Regions from separate parts of the Sporosarcina sp. P12(2017) genome, predicted to be linked through region 3. Evidence: riboswitches for the same ligand, from Rfam matches in the RefSeq annotation. Region 3 holds a riboswitch; each other region holds the start of a gene.
The links. Region 3 has a riboswitch for thiamine pyrophosphate ahead of CSV80_RS10385 (ECF transporter S component). Riboswitches for the same ligand answer to the same signal wherever they lie in the genome.

Region 1 (4,249 bases), on a different contig from region 3:
CTGAGCAACTTGGACAACCGGGTTTCTTCATGCTTTGCACGTTCATTGCGGCGCGTTCGCCTGTCCATAGATCAACGGATTCGAGGCGGGGTTCCATCGTCGCGCCCGTTATACACTTCAGCAGTTCGGCGGTTTGACGAGCGGCAGTTGTGACAACGATTGGCGAGATGACGCCGACTGTATCGCAAGTCAAAGACTGTGGCGGCAAAGCTTCGAGCAGACAATGCAGGCAGGGCGATCCTTCTTTTACACCGATAGGAAACGTCAGCCCGTAGCTACCGACGCAAGCACCCATGAAGAATGGTATGCCGAGTTGTAATGCAGCGTCGTTTGCTAGTAACCGAGTTTCTATATTATCTGTGCCGTCGAGAATGAACTGATGTCCTTCGAATAACTCGAGGACGTTTTCAGGCGTTACATCCGCCACAATCCCGCGAACTTTCACATCGCTATTGATAGCACGTAATCGACTTTCCGCTGCGATCGCTTTCGGCAATTGATTGATCACATCTTGCTCTGTATATAATTGTTGTCTATGAAGATTAGTCCACTCCAAAATATCGCGATCGACAATCGTCAGTTCGCCGACACCTGCACGCACCAGCATCTCCGCTCCGGAAGAGCCGAGTGCACCAGCTCCTAGGACGAAAACTTTTGCTTCGCGGATACGTTGTTGCCCAACTAGTCCGATAGGTGCAAACAACTCTTGCCGAGAATATTTACTGCTCAATTTGTCACGAGCCCTTCAGTCGGACTGCTAGCTACGCCATAATCGCGTACTGGCATACGTCCTGCCTTATAGCCGAGACGACCCGCTTCAATCGCCAACTTCATTGCCTCTGCCATCATGACAGGATTTGCGGCTTCCGATACTGCGGTATTCAGTAAAACGCCGTCTGCTCCGAGTTCCATCGCAAAAGCCGCGTCTTTTGGCGAGCCGACGCCTGCGTCAATGATGACAGGTACATTGGATTGCTCAATAATAAAGGATAAATTCAGTGGGTTCAGAATGCCTCTGCCCGAACCGATCGGCGCAGCACCCGGCATGATAGCGTGAACACCTAATTCACATAGTTTTCTTGCAAGCACTACGTCGTCTGACGTATAGGGTAATACAATGAAGCCTTCCTCTAACAGCATTTCAGACGCGCGTAATGTTTCCACGGGATCGGGGAGCAATGAACGGCTACACCCGATGATTTCCACCTTTACCATGTCGCAAAGTCCGGATGCTTTTGCGAGACGTGCGATATGTACAGCTTCTTCTGCTGTGCTCGCTCCTGCCGTATTCGGTAGCAATGTATAGCGCGTTAAATCTAGTTGTTCGAGGAAATTGGGCTGTGACTTCTCAAAAATATCCATGCGTCGTACCGCGAACGTCAGGATCTCTGCTTCTGATACCGCAACTGCTTGCTTTTGTATTTTAAATGAAGGATATTTCCCCGTACCTAGTAATAACCGTGAAGAGAATTTTTTATCTGCTATTTTTAACATTTTCATCCGCCTCCTACAAAATGTATGATTTCAATTTGGTCTCGGTCCATAATTGGTGCGTCATAGTAATCTTTCTGCAAAATTTCTTTGTTTTTCTCCACAATCAAAATACGATCGCCAAGTCCTAAATGCTCAAGTAACTGCTGAATCGTCCCTACTTCCGGAACGACCGAATACGATTTTCCGTTCAAATCAATCATTTTCTCCATCAGACGACACTCCATTTCTATAACTTTGTAAGACTTTTAGTGAACGCATAGGGGATAATACGGCAGCACCTGCTACATTGTTTCGCTGTAAATTGGGCAAGTGACGCGGCTGAATTCCACCGATCGCATACACGGGAATCGAACTACACTCTGCAATAGAAAACAATTCTTCCGTGCCGCGCGCTGGCAATCCGGGCTTCGATTTCGTCGCGAAAATATGCCCGTACAAAAGCCAGTCTGCTCCTTCTTTCACAGCTTCCTTTGCTTCTGCCAACGAATGAATCGAGCAACCGAATGCCAGCTCAGGAAATTCTTGATGTGCATCTGGTAAAGACATGCCATAACCGGTCAGCTGTACTTTTGATAAGTTCAGCCTGCTAGCTAGGTGAGGTCTGGCATGTAGAATGAGCTTGTTGAGTGGAAATCCAGCACTTGCAAGGCGCGTGACTATATTTATAAGCTGTTCATCTGTCTTGGACTTTTCCCGCAAAATGATGGCGTCAAGAAACGGTGCAGTCTGCTGCAAGTGTAGCGTAAGTTCATCAATTGAAAGACGGTCGTCGGTCACGCCAAGTAATTCCATTCATTCCCCTCCAATAGAAAAAACCACTTCCCGAATCGGAAAGTGGTAGAAATGTCGACAGAAATACGTACGGTACGACTCGCCACTTCCCTCCGCAGGTGCTAACCTGTTCAGGTGATAAGGGTTTCAGAGCCACACTCTTTTCTCAGTCCTTGTGAAGGATTCCCCTAATAGTCAAAATATTTGGTTTTCACAACTAGCTTATCATGTGTGTGGCGGAATGAAAAGAGTTTCTTTTACATATGTACTCATTCAGCGATTTGATTACCGATACCGATTTCTACACCATTTACAATGATTTCCATAATTTTATTGTTTCAAAGGATGCTTGCTTCTTGTAGAGCCGGTTCAATACTTGCCTTGATGGAAGAGTACGTATTTCAAAAAGCGCTCCGAATTAAAGGTAGAAGGTAACCGTATGAAAGTATATGATTCATTTCCTCCTCTTTAAAGTGTATGTGTGATCCTAAGTATAAGAGTATTTTGTGAAATCTGTCATGATGCCTATCAACTTTCGTCAAACAATACTTTTTCTTCTCGTCAAAGTGCTTTATACTGAATAGGTAGTACACATTTATGAATAGAGGAGAATCGTACGGATGAAATTAACCTATTCTGGTAAAACGAAAGACGTCTACCGCTTGGAAGATGGCCACGTGCTATTGAAATTCAAGGATGATGTAACAGGGGAAGATGGTGTATTCGATCCAGGTGCTAACACAGTAGGCCTGACGATTGATGGTGCTGGGAAGTCTGGACTTCGCATGACGAAATACTTTTTCGAGAAATTGGAGGAGCAAAACGTACCAACACATTACATCAATGCTGATCTGGATGAAGTGACGATGACGGTGAAACCTGCTACGGTCTTTGGTAAAGGATTAGAAGTGATTTGTCGATACCGTGCGGTCGGAAGTTTCTTGCGCAGATTCGGTGCGTATGCTGAAGAAGGGCAAGTATTGGATGCTTTCGTGGAAGTGACGCTAAAAGACGATGAACGTCAAGATCCACCTATTTCAGAAGATGCTTTGGCGCAACTTCATATTTTAACGCATGAAGAATACGCAACGCTTAAAGAATTAACTCAGCAAATTTCTGAAGTCGTTCGATCAGAGATGGCGGAAAAAGGGTTAGAGCTATATGATATCAAATTGGAATTTGGTCGCGATCCTGAGCGAAACATCATGTTGATTGATGAAATTTCAGGTGGTAATATGCGTGTTTATCAAGGGGATACATATATTGCACCAATGGAATTAGAAAAGATATTATTTTCATAAAATTCAACCGGAAACGAAAATTGTTTCCGGTTTTTTATATTCCCTCTTAGGCTATACGCTGACTGACTTATCAGTACTTTACTTTTTAATCAAATAAATAAATTGATATATTTACTGTTGACAACGTTTTCAGAGTTTCCTATAATTACAACCAGTGTCAGAGGAGACACATAGTTTGCTTCTTCACCAGTGTGTGAACGTTGGTTGGATGAATACGTATGGTAGTAAATTCAAGATATTGAAAGTGTCTTTCATATCAGCGAATCTTTAATATATCTGCTGTTTCCATGAACAAAAGCTCCCCGCTTTTGTAAAGGCGCTCTTTTTTGCACTTCATACCGCAAGGCAGAAAGATAGCACCCATAGTAGCCAGCACGAATCTCCATTTTGGCTTTTCTACGTAAGTACCCTTGCTATATCCGCTAGATTCATAAGAAGAATCTGCCGAGCGTGTTTGCTCGGTCCTTAAAACCTCACATTGATGACTATTCGACGAACGTATTTCAGTTAGATGGTGTTCTCGGATGAAGAAGCACACATCTTAGAGAATTTCAGATGATGAAAATTTGTAAAACTACATGTAAGAGAACTTGGAGGAGAAACTGTTTGGAAACTAAACACAAAGTTTCGATTGCAGGGCTAGATCCGAACGATCCGTATTCATTTCGTATTCCGACTGTAGA
Region 2 (4,249 bases), on a different contig from region 3:
ACCGTTTCTATATAAATACTCTTTTATTTACAACAACCGTGTGTATTGCATTAGTTCGCCTTGCTGGAGGTTACATATAGTACAGCAAGGAGGTGAAGTTTATGTCAAAACATGAACATGTAAGCAAAGAACAGCTTTTCTTCTTCGGGCTTATAGCCGGATATGCTTTGCTCGGCTTGTTTTTAATTGTGCCCGCTGTATTGGCGGTCGTCGGTACAAACCTGCTGCTTTTAGCCGTTGCAGTGATCATCGTGATCATCATCGTGTTGTTCGCCTTGGCGATCATTCTGAAAGGCCTGTCCCGTCTGTTTCATCATCGTAAACACTGATGAATAAATGCAGCCGCCACTTTAATAGTGGCAGCTGTATTTTTACATATATTGAACTACGTGAATTGAAAAAATATTTAAGTAGCACATACTTTACGTAGTGTAATGATTCCTAAAAATTACACTGGACCGCAAACGACAACATAATCACCGCGATAACTATCCAAAATCAACAGCAATGATAGCATTCGTTTCGCCCATTTAACACATGCACAGTATGTTCCTCACATCCTCCAAGACTCGCTACGAGTGAATGGCTAATTCATTCTCGGCAGGACTTCCACCCACTATATGCTGCAACCTAGGCTTGGTAACTCAACCTGGCGCCACTTAAAGCAAAAGGAGTAAGCAACTCATGCGTCTTCTGACAGCCGTTTATGTAATCCTTCATCAGTATACCTGTAATCGGGCTAAGCAAAATGCCGTTTCGGTAATGACCGGTACATATATGCAGCCCGTCGATGAACGGATGAGACCCCATGATCGGCAGATGGTCTGCGGCTTGGGGACGTACACCGACCCATGTTCGGTGGATCACTCCATCACTAAGCACAGGCAATAGGCGGGAAGCCCGTTGTAATAGCGAAAGAATGCCATGAGCCGTTACTGATGTATCAAAGGAACCGGGAATAGACGTTGCACCGATGAGCATTTCCTTATTTCGTTTCGGCACAATATAACAGCCGTCTACCGCAAAAACCGTTTTGACCGGTGCAGGGCCGGCCAGCCGGATTGACAAGCATTCACCTTTCACAGGAATGACGGGCAAGGAAAAATCAGTGTCAGCTAAGAGATGGCTGCTCCAGGCACCGGCTGCAATCGTCACTTGAGTTGCATAAAGCGAGCCGATTGAAGTATCAACCCCCACTATCCGGTTGTGCTGAATCAGCAGACGAAGAGCCTTTGTTTCTTCATATACATGGGCACCGGCATTCATTGCTGCTTTCAAAAAGGCCTGTGCGAGCAAGGGGGCTTTCACTTGATGGTCTTTTTCCAGAAAAATAGCACCGGCAGTTTGGGACATCATACAAGGTTCGATCTTCGGCACTTCTTCCGGCTCAAGCCACTGAATGGATGGGTCCTTTTCGGATAAAAAGTGATACTGCCGATGCAGCTCGTCACGATCCTGTTCTGTCGCGGCCGTTTTGATCAGGCCAGCTGTTCGTAAATCAATGTCTATACCCGTTTCGGACAGCAATTCATCACGAAGTTGAGGGAACATCGCTCGGCTTTCCAGTGCGATTCCCAACAACGGATTGTCCTGCTCAAACTCATTTTGCGCCCCAAGCATCCCTCCTGCTGCCATAGAGGCCTGTCCGGCTTTGCCTGCATCAAAAACAGCTACGCTTAAGCCTTCTTTGGCCAGTCGATAAGCAATGGAACAACCTATTACTCCTCCGCCAATAACAATATGATCATATGTCTTCATTGTTTCCACTCCTCAAAGATGACCTAAATACTGATACCATTGAACATCTATACCGGCCTGTTAGGAAGTGAAAAACGCCACTTTCATAGAAGAAAGCAGCGCCTCATGTATACAGTCCATAACATACAAGTGATGTAAGCAGTGCCACTTCCCTTCGCCAGTACGAGCTGGATCAGGTTCCAAGAGTCCCAAAGTCAATCACTTTGATCTCAGCCTTTTTTCAAAGGCACCTCCAGTGGATGAATATTCATTTTTTTCAGATTAACATACTAGTTAGAATTTGTCATTTTAAATTTATTGTGGATCGGTGCCTGTGCAAGGTGATTTTGCATGCAATTGTAGTGTATGGGCTGAATAGTTTCGTGCACAGCGTACCCGAAAGCGATTCCTCTTTAGATTTTTCACGCAACTACTTTAGTTAATGCTTCAATTTGAAAACAACAAAAATTCCTCGACTGAAAATAACCAAGGAGGCTTTTTGTTGTTGATCTGTTAAGTTTTCTAATTTACTTAGTGGATCAGTACCCCTTTTTTATGAACGGCACGACTGCATAGTTTCCTTGAAATAAGCATAAATAATCTTCGGACTGACACGATACATTGGATGCATAAATTCAACAAAGCGAGTGCCAAGAGCATCTCCATACAGCGCACCTGAGTCACAGACTTCTGTCTGAAAACCTACTACTGATTTAACGACCGAGAACGTGCCACAGCACACAACTATATCGGGGTTAATCAATTCAATCTCTTTCATCCACAATTCTTTTGCATATTCGTCTTGTAGTAGAATTTCGTCCATATTGCTACTTACACCGCCACCACTCTTCTTTAGATTGGTGATCGCAATACTCGACAACCCGTCTGCCATATTCTTCTTTTGCTCCGCAGTGATTGACTGATGTGAAGGAAGTCCATGCTGCAGACAGAAATTCCATATACCAAGGATGCCAGTCGTTCGATAAAATGTTTTGGCCTTACCGCCTTTATCTTTCCCATATTCAATTACCCGAATTGTGTTTGAATTGTGCGGGGACCTGGTACCTTAACCAAACGTAATCCGATTCCGTCCATTATCTTTTGAAGTATACAATGCCCAATCTGCTCTAGACTGCAAAGAATTCTCCGTATCTCCTGGCACCTTGGTCGCTACCCCAATACTGACGGTAACACCATAGCTATTCCAATCCGCATTCTCAACTCGGCAACGAATTCTCTCCGCTATTTCTAAAGCTTCCACTTTCTCTGTTGCTGGAAGAACTAAAGCAAATTCTTCTCCCCCGTAACGAGCAGCCACATCTTCTGTCCTGGATTCTTCCCTAAACAAGCGTCCCAACTCCCGCAATATGCTATCGCCCGTCAAATGACCATATGTATCATTTACCTTTTTAAAAAAGTCTATATCGATTAACAGAAAAGAAAGAGACAAGGACCGTTCGTTGTGCGGCATAAAATAGGAAGAAAGACTTTCTTGTAGGTAGTGACGGTTCTTGAGACCTGTGAGTCCATCCGTAATGGCCATCTCCTGAAGTGTCTCATTTAACGCTAATAACTTATTTTGCTTCGCTTCATACTCGATCCGCAAGCGCTCCAATTCTTGTATCTGCTTCACCTTCAGTAGATTGCGTGTTTCCGTGTCCTTTTTGGCCGCAAGAATCACTTCCTCATACTCGATTCTATTCTTCATGCGCAGACATGCACAATCATTGAAAGCCTTTCCATCTCGTTCATTACGCAATGCGTTCAATAGCACGGAAATTTCCTGCCCGTCTTTGGACTTGAATGAAAAATACATCTCTTCTACTTTATTCTGCAATCGAATCATCGGAAAAAAGTACAGCTGATAAAAAGACCGGCTTGCGTTCGGCAATATCAGATTGATGTGTTTCCCCTTTACCTCATGAAGCTGATAGCCAAGTAAACTAAGCAGCGTCTGATTGATTTCAACAATCATCCCTGTATCATCCAGTGTGAAATAACCGAACGGCGCAGAATCTAGCTGTCTATCCATTTGTGACAAGACTCTTGTATACGGAAGTCAAATAATTTCTAATCAGCTGAATGGTTTTTTCTGGATGACTCATATGAGGGCAATGTCCTGTCGCATCCATGATTTCAAGCGTGCTGTTCTGGAGGTGCCGATGCATATAACGTCCCACTTCAACAGGCGCAATACTATCATCGGAACATTGGAGAATGAGCGATGGCACTATCACTTTCCTCACATCATCTCGATGATCAGAGAAGAAGGTCGCAATCGCAAAACGACGGGCAACCTCCGGATCTGTCGAGCAGAAGTTATCCTCCAATTGCTGTGAAAGTTCCGGCCTTTCAGGGTTCTTCATTATGACTTGCGCTAGATAATTCGCCCAGCCGATATAATTCATGTCCATCATCTGAATCAAACCTTCTAAATCTTCCTTCTCAAACCCACCGTAATAATCAGGTACTTCATTCAGGTAATAAGGAGAAGGACCTATTAATATAAGAT
Region 3 (4,249 bases):
CTACTACAATGGAAGACTTGGCATATGGTACCGAATCCCAAGCTACTAACGCAAGTAGTTTATCTACTACAATGGAAGCCTTTGTCTCAAAAGTAATGGATGCCAATGAAAATGGTACCTATATTCACCAATCATCCAATGAAGTGCTGAACATGACAAGTGCTGGAAGTGACGCCATGAATTTCTCATTAAAACAGATGAAGATTATTGATCAAATCGTCCATGACGCAGTTGTAAATGTAGAAGGTTTAGACAAACATACACAACAAATTTCCCAACTTGTTTTGGTTATACAAGGAATTGCCGCACAAACTAATTTGTTAGCATTAAATGCTGCAATCGAAGCAGCTCGGGCTGGAGAACATGGTAAAGGATTTGCCGTAGTAGCAGATGAAGTACGGACTCTGGCAGAACAATCGTCCGCATCCGTTACAAATATCACCGAAATCGTCAACCGAATTCAAACGGAGTCCAGTATGGTTACAAATTCATTGCAAGAAGGATATAAGCAAGTAGAAGAAGGTACAAACCAAATTGAGCGCACAAGCGAAACTTTTGATCAGATCAGTGAAGCCGTGACGGAGATGGTCAATCGGATACAGAATATTTCGGCCGACCTTCAAAATATATCGGAAAATAGTCAGGAAATGAGCGGTTCAATCGAAGAGATTGCGGCGATTACTGAGGAGTCTGCTGCCGGTGTGGAACAAACATCGGCATCCTCACAACAGGCAAGCAGTGCAATGGAAGAAATAGCGAGTAATTCCAATGATTTAGCTCAATTGGCTGAAGAACTTAATAATCTTGTACGAAAATTCATCTTATAACAGGTAAAAAGCGTCTGTAACTATGCAGACGCTTTTACGTAATTCACTTTATTTATAATGTTCCAGAAAGCCTGCTTTCCATGGCCCATTTCTGTTCTTCCACTTCGCCTTCGCTTATCCACATTTTCATATCTTCGTATAGCGGTTCTTCTACCATTATTCATTATAAATTTCTTCCTTTTTATGTCTTTATTACAATTCTCATCAGACGAATTCACTTTGTACTTCCCAGACATCTTTCACTACTATTAAAATCTTGTTTTAGTTGGTTTCTTCATCGGCGCTTTGTTCATCAAATAGGAGATAAACGTATCATCTTCCAGATGCGGATTGGACGAGTTCAGCAAAACCGCAAGATTTTTTGCATCGTCGAGTGCTCTGTGGGCATTATGCACTTGAATTCGGTGCGCTCTCAGCAATTGTTGCAGTTTACCGTTCTCAAAGCCGTAATTCTTCCATTTGATTTGTCGGACGGAGCAATACCAGTCCATGTCGAGCGTTTCAGGCAATAGTCGACTAACGAATCCCCTATCAAATGATGCGTTATGCGCTACTATACCGTCTGCTTGATCTAGTATTTTCAAGATTCTATCCATATCCAATGACTTCCCTCTTACCATCTGATCGGTAATGCCTGTGAGATTCGTAATGGTCGGAGAGATGGAATAGAACGGTTCTTGAAACTCGCAATACTCATCAGCCACCCGAATAATACGATTATCCTCATACTCTCCTAGCATAACGCCTAACTCGATCACTTCACTCGCCTCGGCACTCATACCTGTCGTTTCCACGTCAATAAATGCTATATGTTTCGTCATGTAAAAACTCCTTTTACACTCTATTTACATTATATTAAGAACACAATTAAGATTATTTCTATCCTTTTAGTATATCAGGATTTCACTAGTATTTGTTCAATTTAAACTGTAAGCAGTTCATTGAAACGTGTAGTAATTTCTTAAGTTGCCAGACAATTCAACGTGCTGTATACTAGGTTTACTTACATAATTGTCCAGACGGGTGCTTGAGAGAATCAGGCTGAGATAGCAGATTAATCCACTGCTGACCGTTAATCTGATCTGGGTAATGCCAGCGTAGAGAGCGTGTTCGATGGAACTATACAGGAATCTCTTTCCTTCCTCGGCCGTCTGCTCTTCAGACGGCTTTTTTGTATAAAAAATAACTAGGAGTGGAAGAGTTTGAAGAAGTTAAAGTTTACCGATTTGTTGATCACCATCATGATTGGCGTAGTGTTTGGGGTACTGATGAAATTTTGGGATGATTTATACACTGTCATCAAACCGATCATGCCTGTCGCACGTCAACTGCTTTACGGCATGTGGTTCATGGTAGGACCATTTGCCTTTTTATTATTGCGAAAGCCTGGTACTGCATTCATCGCAAGTCTGGCAGGGGCTTCCTTGTCTGCGTTTGCCGGACATGGTATTGAGGTTTTGATGTATGGATTTGCACAGGGTCTTGCTGCGGAATTACTGTTTGCTGCATTCCGTTATAGACGCTATTCCATTTTAATCGCCGGGTTAGCAGGTATCGCTTCATGCCTTGCAAGTTTCGGACTCGATTTAATTTACGGGTACGCAGCACTCGAAACATGGGCACTCATTGTGAAATACGGATTGCGTACAATCAGCGCATTCATCTTCACAGGTATTTTCGCTGTATTTATTGTAAGAGCGCTAGAAGCAACAGGCGTGACATCGTTAATTCGACCTGTTGATAAGAAAGAATATACGTTGCTTGATCAGTAAACGCGGAGGAATGATCCAACTATGAAAAACATCAGCGTTACCGATTTACGATTAAAGTTTCCAGGAGAAGATGCTTTGCTCTTTAAAGACCTCTCCTTCTCTGTGCAGCCTGGTGAAAAAGTTCTCATGCTCGGTCCTAGTGGTTGCGGGAAATCTACTTTACTCCAAGTATTGAGCGGCATTATACCAAACTCTATCGAACTGCCAATGAAAGCAACAGACATTCAGTTGCCTAACTCATGGGGATTCGTTTTCCAAGACCCGGATACACAGTTCTGTATGACATATGTCGATGAGGAACTTGCTTTCGTATTGGAGAATCTTCAAGTTCCGCGTGAAGAAATGTCCCTTCTTATTGAAGAGGTATTGAAACGTGTAGACTTGCATTTGAAAGACCCACATACGTCCATCAATGAAATGTCGCAAGGTATGAAGCAGCGGTTAGCATTAGCTTCTGTATTATTACTGGAACCTGACGTGCTATTTTTGGATGAACCATCTGCATTACTGGATCCAGAAGGCACGCAACAAATTTGGTCTTCTATTAAAGAAGCAACCGCTGATAAAACCGTGATTATCGTGGAACATAAAATTGATTTGATTGCGGACTGGGTTGATCGCGTAGTGCTGTTTAATGATCATGGGGTTATGATAGCAGACGGTTCGCCTGCAGAGATCTTCGCACACTTTCAGGAAGAACTGAAACGTTATGGTATTTGGTATCCAGGGGTATGGGAAGAATATAAAACGTCTGAAGCATTTCAATCGATGATGATCAATCGTCAAGCAGTTACATCCGAGGAGAAAATTCAGATTCAGGACTTTCACGGCTATCGTGGTCAAGTGGAGAAGATTTCTGTCAAACGGGCGACCGTACAGGCTGGTGACTGGATTACGATTGTTGGAGAAAATGGTTCTGGTAAAAGTACATTGCTCTTATCACTCATGCAATTACTTCGGACTGACGGTGTTTACGAGGTGAACGGCATATCCATTGTGTGGAAAAAGAAGAAGCGCCATCTGCCGAAAGGTCTTTCACTTGTCTTTCAAAATCCCGAACTGCAATTTGTGACGAACTCAATTACGGAAGAGTTAACAGTCTCTTTGCACGATATGCCAAAAGCTGATGCAGATCGTTATGCGAAGGAATTGATACGCTTATTTAACTTACCTGATTCTGTTTCACGCCACCCTTATCAGCTATCTACGGGTCAAAAGCGTCGTTTGAGTGTAGCAACTGCTCTCACTCCTGATACAGATATCTTATTGCTCGATGAACCTACTTTTGGACAGGACGCACGAAACACATTCACCATTCTTGAGAAGCTGGAACAGTTGCGCATTGAAGGCATGACCATTTTGATGGTTACGCATGATACGGAAATTGTAGAGAGCTTCGCCACTGCCGTTTGGACTATAGTGGACGGCGTACTGCATACGGCTAATATACCAGGAGGTGCAAAGCATGTTCAATTGGTTCACACCTAAACGCGAGACCTGGTTATTCCGAGTCAATCCCGCACTAAAATTCATCGTATTTTTTGCGTTCTTGATTATTACGCTTGTGAATCAAAGTTTGCCTTTCGCTATCTCACAAGCAGTTTTATATGGAATATTGTTTTATGTATTCAGCGGTTATTCATTGAAGAA
Region 4 (4,249 bases), on a different contig from region 3:
AAAGGACAACGGCTAAAAGTATTTGTGTAATTGGGCGCGTGAATGGAAAACGATAGTACGTCACAATACCGATGAGTTTTTCAGAAAGCCAATAGAGCACAAAGCCTGTATTTGAATAGCAGAACATGTATTAATAATGGACACTCTCGATCTTCAAGCATTTCATACATTTCCTATATGTTACAGTTTCTGTATATTCGTGTATGCATTGTGCTTGCAGGAGAGCCAACTGTTCTTCTAACTGATGAAGATTTCGGCGTTTTACAGAGATCTGATGAATTAACTGTTCGGTTGTCATAACTCCATTCACTCCTTATTAAAGATAGATTTCAGCACCGGATTTTTTAAATTCTTCAGCCTTTTCCTTCATGCCACTTTCCATTGCTAGCTTCTCTTCTAAACTGTTTTCATCAGCATATTTTCTAATGTCGTGTGAAATTCGCATACTGCAAAATTTAGGTCCGCACATCGAACAGAAGTGGGCGATCTTGGCTCCTTCAGCCGGCAATGTTTCATCATGATATTCCATCGCGCGTTCAGGATCCAAACTTAAATTAAATTGATCTCGCCAACGGAATTCGAAACGGGCTTTTGATAATGCGTTGTCGCGTTTATATGCATTCGGATGACCTTTTGCTAAATCAGCTGCATGGGCTGCAATTTTATACGTAATGACGCCTTCACGCACATCATCTTTATTCGGTAGACCAAGATGTTCTTTAGGGGTTACATAACATAACATCGCTGTCCCGAACCAGCCGATCATAGCCGCACCAATAGCAGATGTGATGTGGTCATAGGCAGGAGCAATATCTGTCGTCAAAGGACCGAGTGTATAAAAAGGCGCTTCTTGACAAATCTCCATTTGCTTATCCATATTTTCCTTAATTAAATGCATAGGCACATGTCCAGGACCTTCTACCATGACTTGCACATCATGGGACCAAGCAATCTTCGTTAGTTCGCCAAGTGTTTCAAGTTCAGCGAATTGTGCCTCGTCATTGGCATCAGCAATTGAGCCGGGACGTAATCCATCTCCCAAGGAAAACGCGATATCGTACTGTTTCATAATTTCACATATATCTTCAAAGTGTGTGTATAGAAAACTTTCTTTATGATGCAACATACACCACTGGGCCATAATAGAACCACCACGTGAGACAATGCCGGTCACACGATGAATCGTCATGGGAATATAACGGAGCAGAACACCCGCATGAATGGTAAAGTAGCTGACACCTTGCTCAGCCTGCTCAATCAATGTGTCGCGGAATACTTCCCATGAGAGATCTTCCACTTTGCCGTTTACTTTTTCCAACGCTTGATATAATGGGACCGTTCCCACTGGGACAGGTGAGTTGCGGATGATCCATTCACGTGTTGTATGAATGTTCTTTCCCGTTGATAAATCCATGATATTATCTGCACCCCAACGTGTAGCCCATGTCATCTTTTCCACTTCCTCAGCAATTGATGAGGAGACCGCAGAATTTCCGATATTCGCATTGATTTTCACATGGAATTTACTACCGATAATCATCGGTTCCGCTTCTGGATGGTTAATATTAGACGGTATAATCGCCCGTCCTCTCGCCACTTCATCCCGTACAAGTTCAGGCGTTACATTTTCGCGGATTGCAATGAATTCCATTTCAGGTGTAATGATTCCTTTGCGTGCATAATGCATTTGTGTAACATTCATGCCACTTTTTGCTCGTAATGGTTTGCGTTTCAACAATGGAAATTCTGCGTCATTTTTCATTTTTTCCATTGAACGGTACCCATTATCCTGTGGCTTCACTTGCCGACCTTCATACTCTTCCACGTCATTTCGTTCAACTATCCAGTTCTTCTTAATATTCGGGAGTCCTTTTTGGATATCCACTTGATAACCAGCTTCCGTATATTTCCCGCTTGTATCATAGACACGGAAAGGTTCATTTGGTATTTCACCTTGATCAGTTACAGTTGGTGATAGTTCAATTTCGCGCATCGGTACGAGTATGTCAGGACGACTTCCTTGTACATAAGTCTTGCTACTTGCCGGAAAACATTCATGGATACGGATTTCTTCTTTCTTCTCTTGCATTTTGTCATCGTCTCCTTTTAAGGGGCGACATGACTCGATTCAAGTGATGGGAATCGGCAACAAAAAAGACCAGTTCCGTAGATAGGACCTGGTCTTCAAAACGCAAAATAAGCGTTGCTGATAAAATGAAAACTTCCCTACGCTGGTACGAGCCAGATCAGGTCCAAAGAGTCCGGAATGCGTGTACTGTCATTCCATCTCAGTCCAATAACGTTGGACACCCCTAGTATTAGTATTTAATTGTTCGAACAGGAATAGTATACCATACCTAAATCGGTTTTTAAAGAGTAATTATTCTGTTAATTTTCATAGGTTCCGTTATTTACCCGTAACTAGTGTGATTGGTGAGGAAGCAGAAATGCGTAATCAGAAGAAAACCCCCAAAATATTGTACATTCAGTCCTATAGTAAGTTTCTGGAAAATTATATCGTTGCCTTGTCTGTAAAGATAGATCTATGGACAAGCTATTTTTATAAAATCTTTTCAACAACACTCAAGAAAGCATGTAATGATGAGAAATGAATGTTTTGTATGACTTGTAAGATGCATAAGTAGTGATGACGTGAGATAATCAAAAAGAAAAAATAAAAGGGGGAAGGATCAGTGTAGTAGAGTTTACATTGTATAACATATCTGGGATTGAGAAGGATGAATGCTATGGGGAAGTAAAGTCACATACATATTTTGTTTTTATCATGGTGCTTGTCATAATATGCATCAAGTATGCAGTAATTGATGCAATTATTTTATTGTAGTCTAGACACACTTGCATACAACTAATTAGAAATATCATTCCTATGGAGGAGGTAACCAATATATGTCCTATGTTTTACTCATTATTGGATTTGTATTATTAATAAAAGGTGCCGACTATTTCGTGGATGGCTCTTCAAATATTGCAAGACTGTTGCAAATTCCACCTATTTTGATTGGTCTCACCATTGTAGCGCTCGGAACTAGTTCACCAGAAGCGACGGTCAGTATTATTGCAGCGATGGGCGGAAACGCAGACGTCGCAGTGGGGAACGTAGTCGGAAGTAATATATTCAATATCACCATCGTTGTCGGGATGGCGGCATTTCTGTTTCCGTTGAAGGTACAAAGTGAGACTATCCGGAAAGAGATTCCGTTCACTTTATTAGCAAGTATAGTCATGTTGGTGTTGATGAGTGATATGGCATTACAAGGCTTCAGCAGCAATATGATCACACGCGGCGATGGAATTATTTTCTTACTATTCCTTTCGATCTTTATGTACTATGTGATTGAACTTGGCCTTCGAAGTCGTCAAAATGCTACACTTACACAAGCCACTGATAATGTGAAGTGGGGGAAGAATATACTAATTACGCTAGTCGGGTTGGCAGCGATTATATTCGGAGGCGATTTGGTCGTTAGCAACGCCACGAAAATCGCTTATTCTCTTGGCATGAGCGAAACATTAGTCGGTCTTACGATCATTGCGATCGGTACGTCATTGCCTGAATTGGTTACATCAATTTCAGCGGCTTTGAAAAAAGAAAGTGAAATCGCTTTAGGGAACATCGTCGGTAGCAATATTTTTAACATCCTGTTTGTTCTCGGGGCTTCCTCTGTCATTACGCCTATCGCAGTGAACGATAAAGTGTTTATTGACGTCATCATTATGCTTGTATTGACCCTAGTATTATTGCTATTCGCTAGAACTGGCTTCAAAATTGGTAAGCGTGAAGGGCTCATGCTAGCTGTAGCGTACGTCGTGTATCTTGTGTATGTTATTTTACGTAATTAAGAAAAGGCTACTCTCCATTCATTCGTGGAAAGTAGCCTTTTCTATCTTTATAGCATGATATGTAGTTATCTCCACTTATAGCCGATACCCCAAACCGTCACCAAAATCTCGTCAATTAGAAAATTTGATTTCCTCAACTTATCCCGTAAATTTCGAATATGTGAATCGACTGTCCGAACCTCTGTATACGTGTCAAATTCCCAAGCTACTTGAAGCAAGTCTTCCCGGGTAAACGTCCGATTTGGCCGAGTCATCATCGCTTCTATAATATAGAACTCCTTTAACGTAAGACGCACTTCATGCGTGTCATACAGGATGGAATAGGACTCCAAGTCAAGAGTAAATGGACCTTCATGAATAGTCTTCGGTTGATTTTCGTTCTCTGAAC

Region 1: it holds a riboswitch for thiamine pyrophosphate, as region 3 does, so the genes downstream of both, CSV80_RS08440 (thiamine phosphate synthase) here and CSV80_RS10385 (ECF transporter S component) in region 3, are expected to answer to the same signal.
Region 2: it holds a riboswitch for thiamine pyrophosphate, as region 3 does, so the genes downstream of both, thiO (glycine oxidase ThiO) here and CSV80_RS10385 (ECF transporter S component) in region 3, are expected to answer to the same signal.
Region 4: it holds a riboswitch for thiamine pyrophosphate, as region 3 does, so the genes downstream of both, thiC (phosphomethylpyrimidine synthase ThiC) here and CSV80_RS10385 (ECF transporter S component) in region 3, are expected to answer to the same signal.

What each region holds. Positions count from the first base shown of each region.
Region 1 covers NZ_PDYL01000008.1:135,318-139,566, forward strand. Annotated here, with positions in the region: gene CSV80_RS08425 (ThiF family adenylyltransferase) at 1-730, opposite strand, end outside; gene CSV80_RS08430 (thiazole synthase) at 727-1,500, opposite strand; gene thiS (sulfur carrier protein ThiS) at 1,497-1,703, opposite strand; gene CSV80_RS08440 (thiamine phosphate synthase) at 1,687-2,286, opposite strand; TPP riboswitch at 2,357-2,465, opposite strand; gene CSV80_RS08445 (phosphoribosylaminoimidazolesuccinocarboxamide synthase) at 2,886-3,566, shown strand; gene ectA (diaminobutyrate acetyltransferase) at 4,173-4,249, shown strand, end outside.
Region 2 covers NZ_PDYL01000005.1:145,103-149,351, forward strand. Annotated here, with positions in the region: gene CSV80_RS05685 (hypothetical protein) at 102-329, shown strand; gene thiO (glycine oxidase ThiO) at 631-1,758, opposite strand; TPP riboswitch at 1,891-2,002, opposite strand; gene CSV80_RS05695 (hypothetical protein) at 2,291-2,629, opposite strand; gene CSV80_RS05700 (sensor domain-containing diguanylate cyclase) at 2,804-3,769, opposite strand; gene CSV80_RS05705 (alpha/beta fold hydrolase) at 3,762-4,249, opposite strand, start outside.
Region 3 covers NZ_PDYL01000011.1:49,953-54,201, reverse strand. Annotated here, with positions in the region: gene CSV80_RS10395 (methyl-accepting chemotaxis protein) at 1-827, shown strand, start outside; gene CSV80_RS10390 (exonuclease domain-containing protein) at 1,076-1,648, opposite strand; TPP riboswitch at 1,837-1,949, shown strand; gene CSV80_RS10385 (ECF transporter S component) at 2,030-2,599, shown strand; gene CSV80_RS10380 (ABC transporter ATP-binding protein) at 2,621-4,087, shown strand; gene CSV80_RS10375 (energy-coupling factor transporter transmembrane component T family protein) at 4,065-4,249, shown strand, end outside.
Region 4 covers NZ_PDYL01000025.1:23,251-27,499, reverse strand. Annotated here, with positions in the region: gene CSV80_RS18080 (hypothetical protein) at 178-300, shown strand; gene thiC (phosphomethylpyrimidine synthase ThiC) at 317-2,089, opposite strand; TPP riboswitch at 2,207-2,324, opposite strand; gene CSV80_RS16110 (calcium/sodium antiporter) at 2,908-3,861, shown strand; gene CSV80_RS16105 (response regulator transcription factor) at 3,927-4,249, opposite strand, start outside.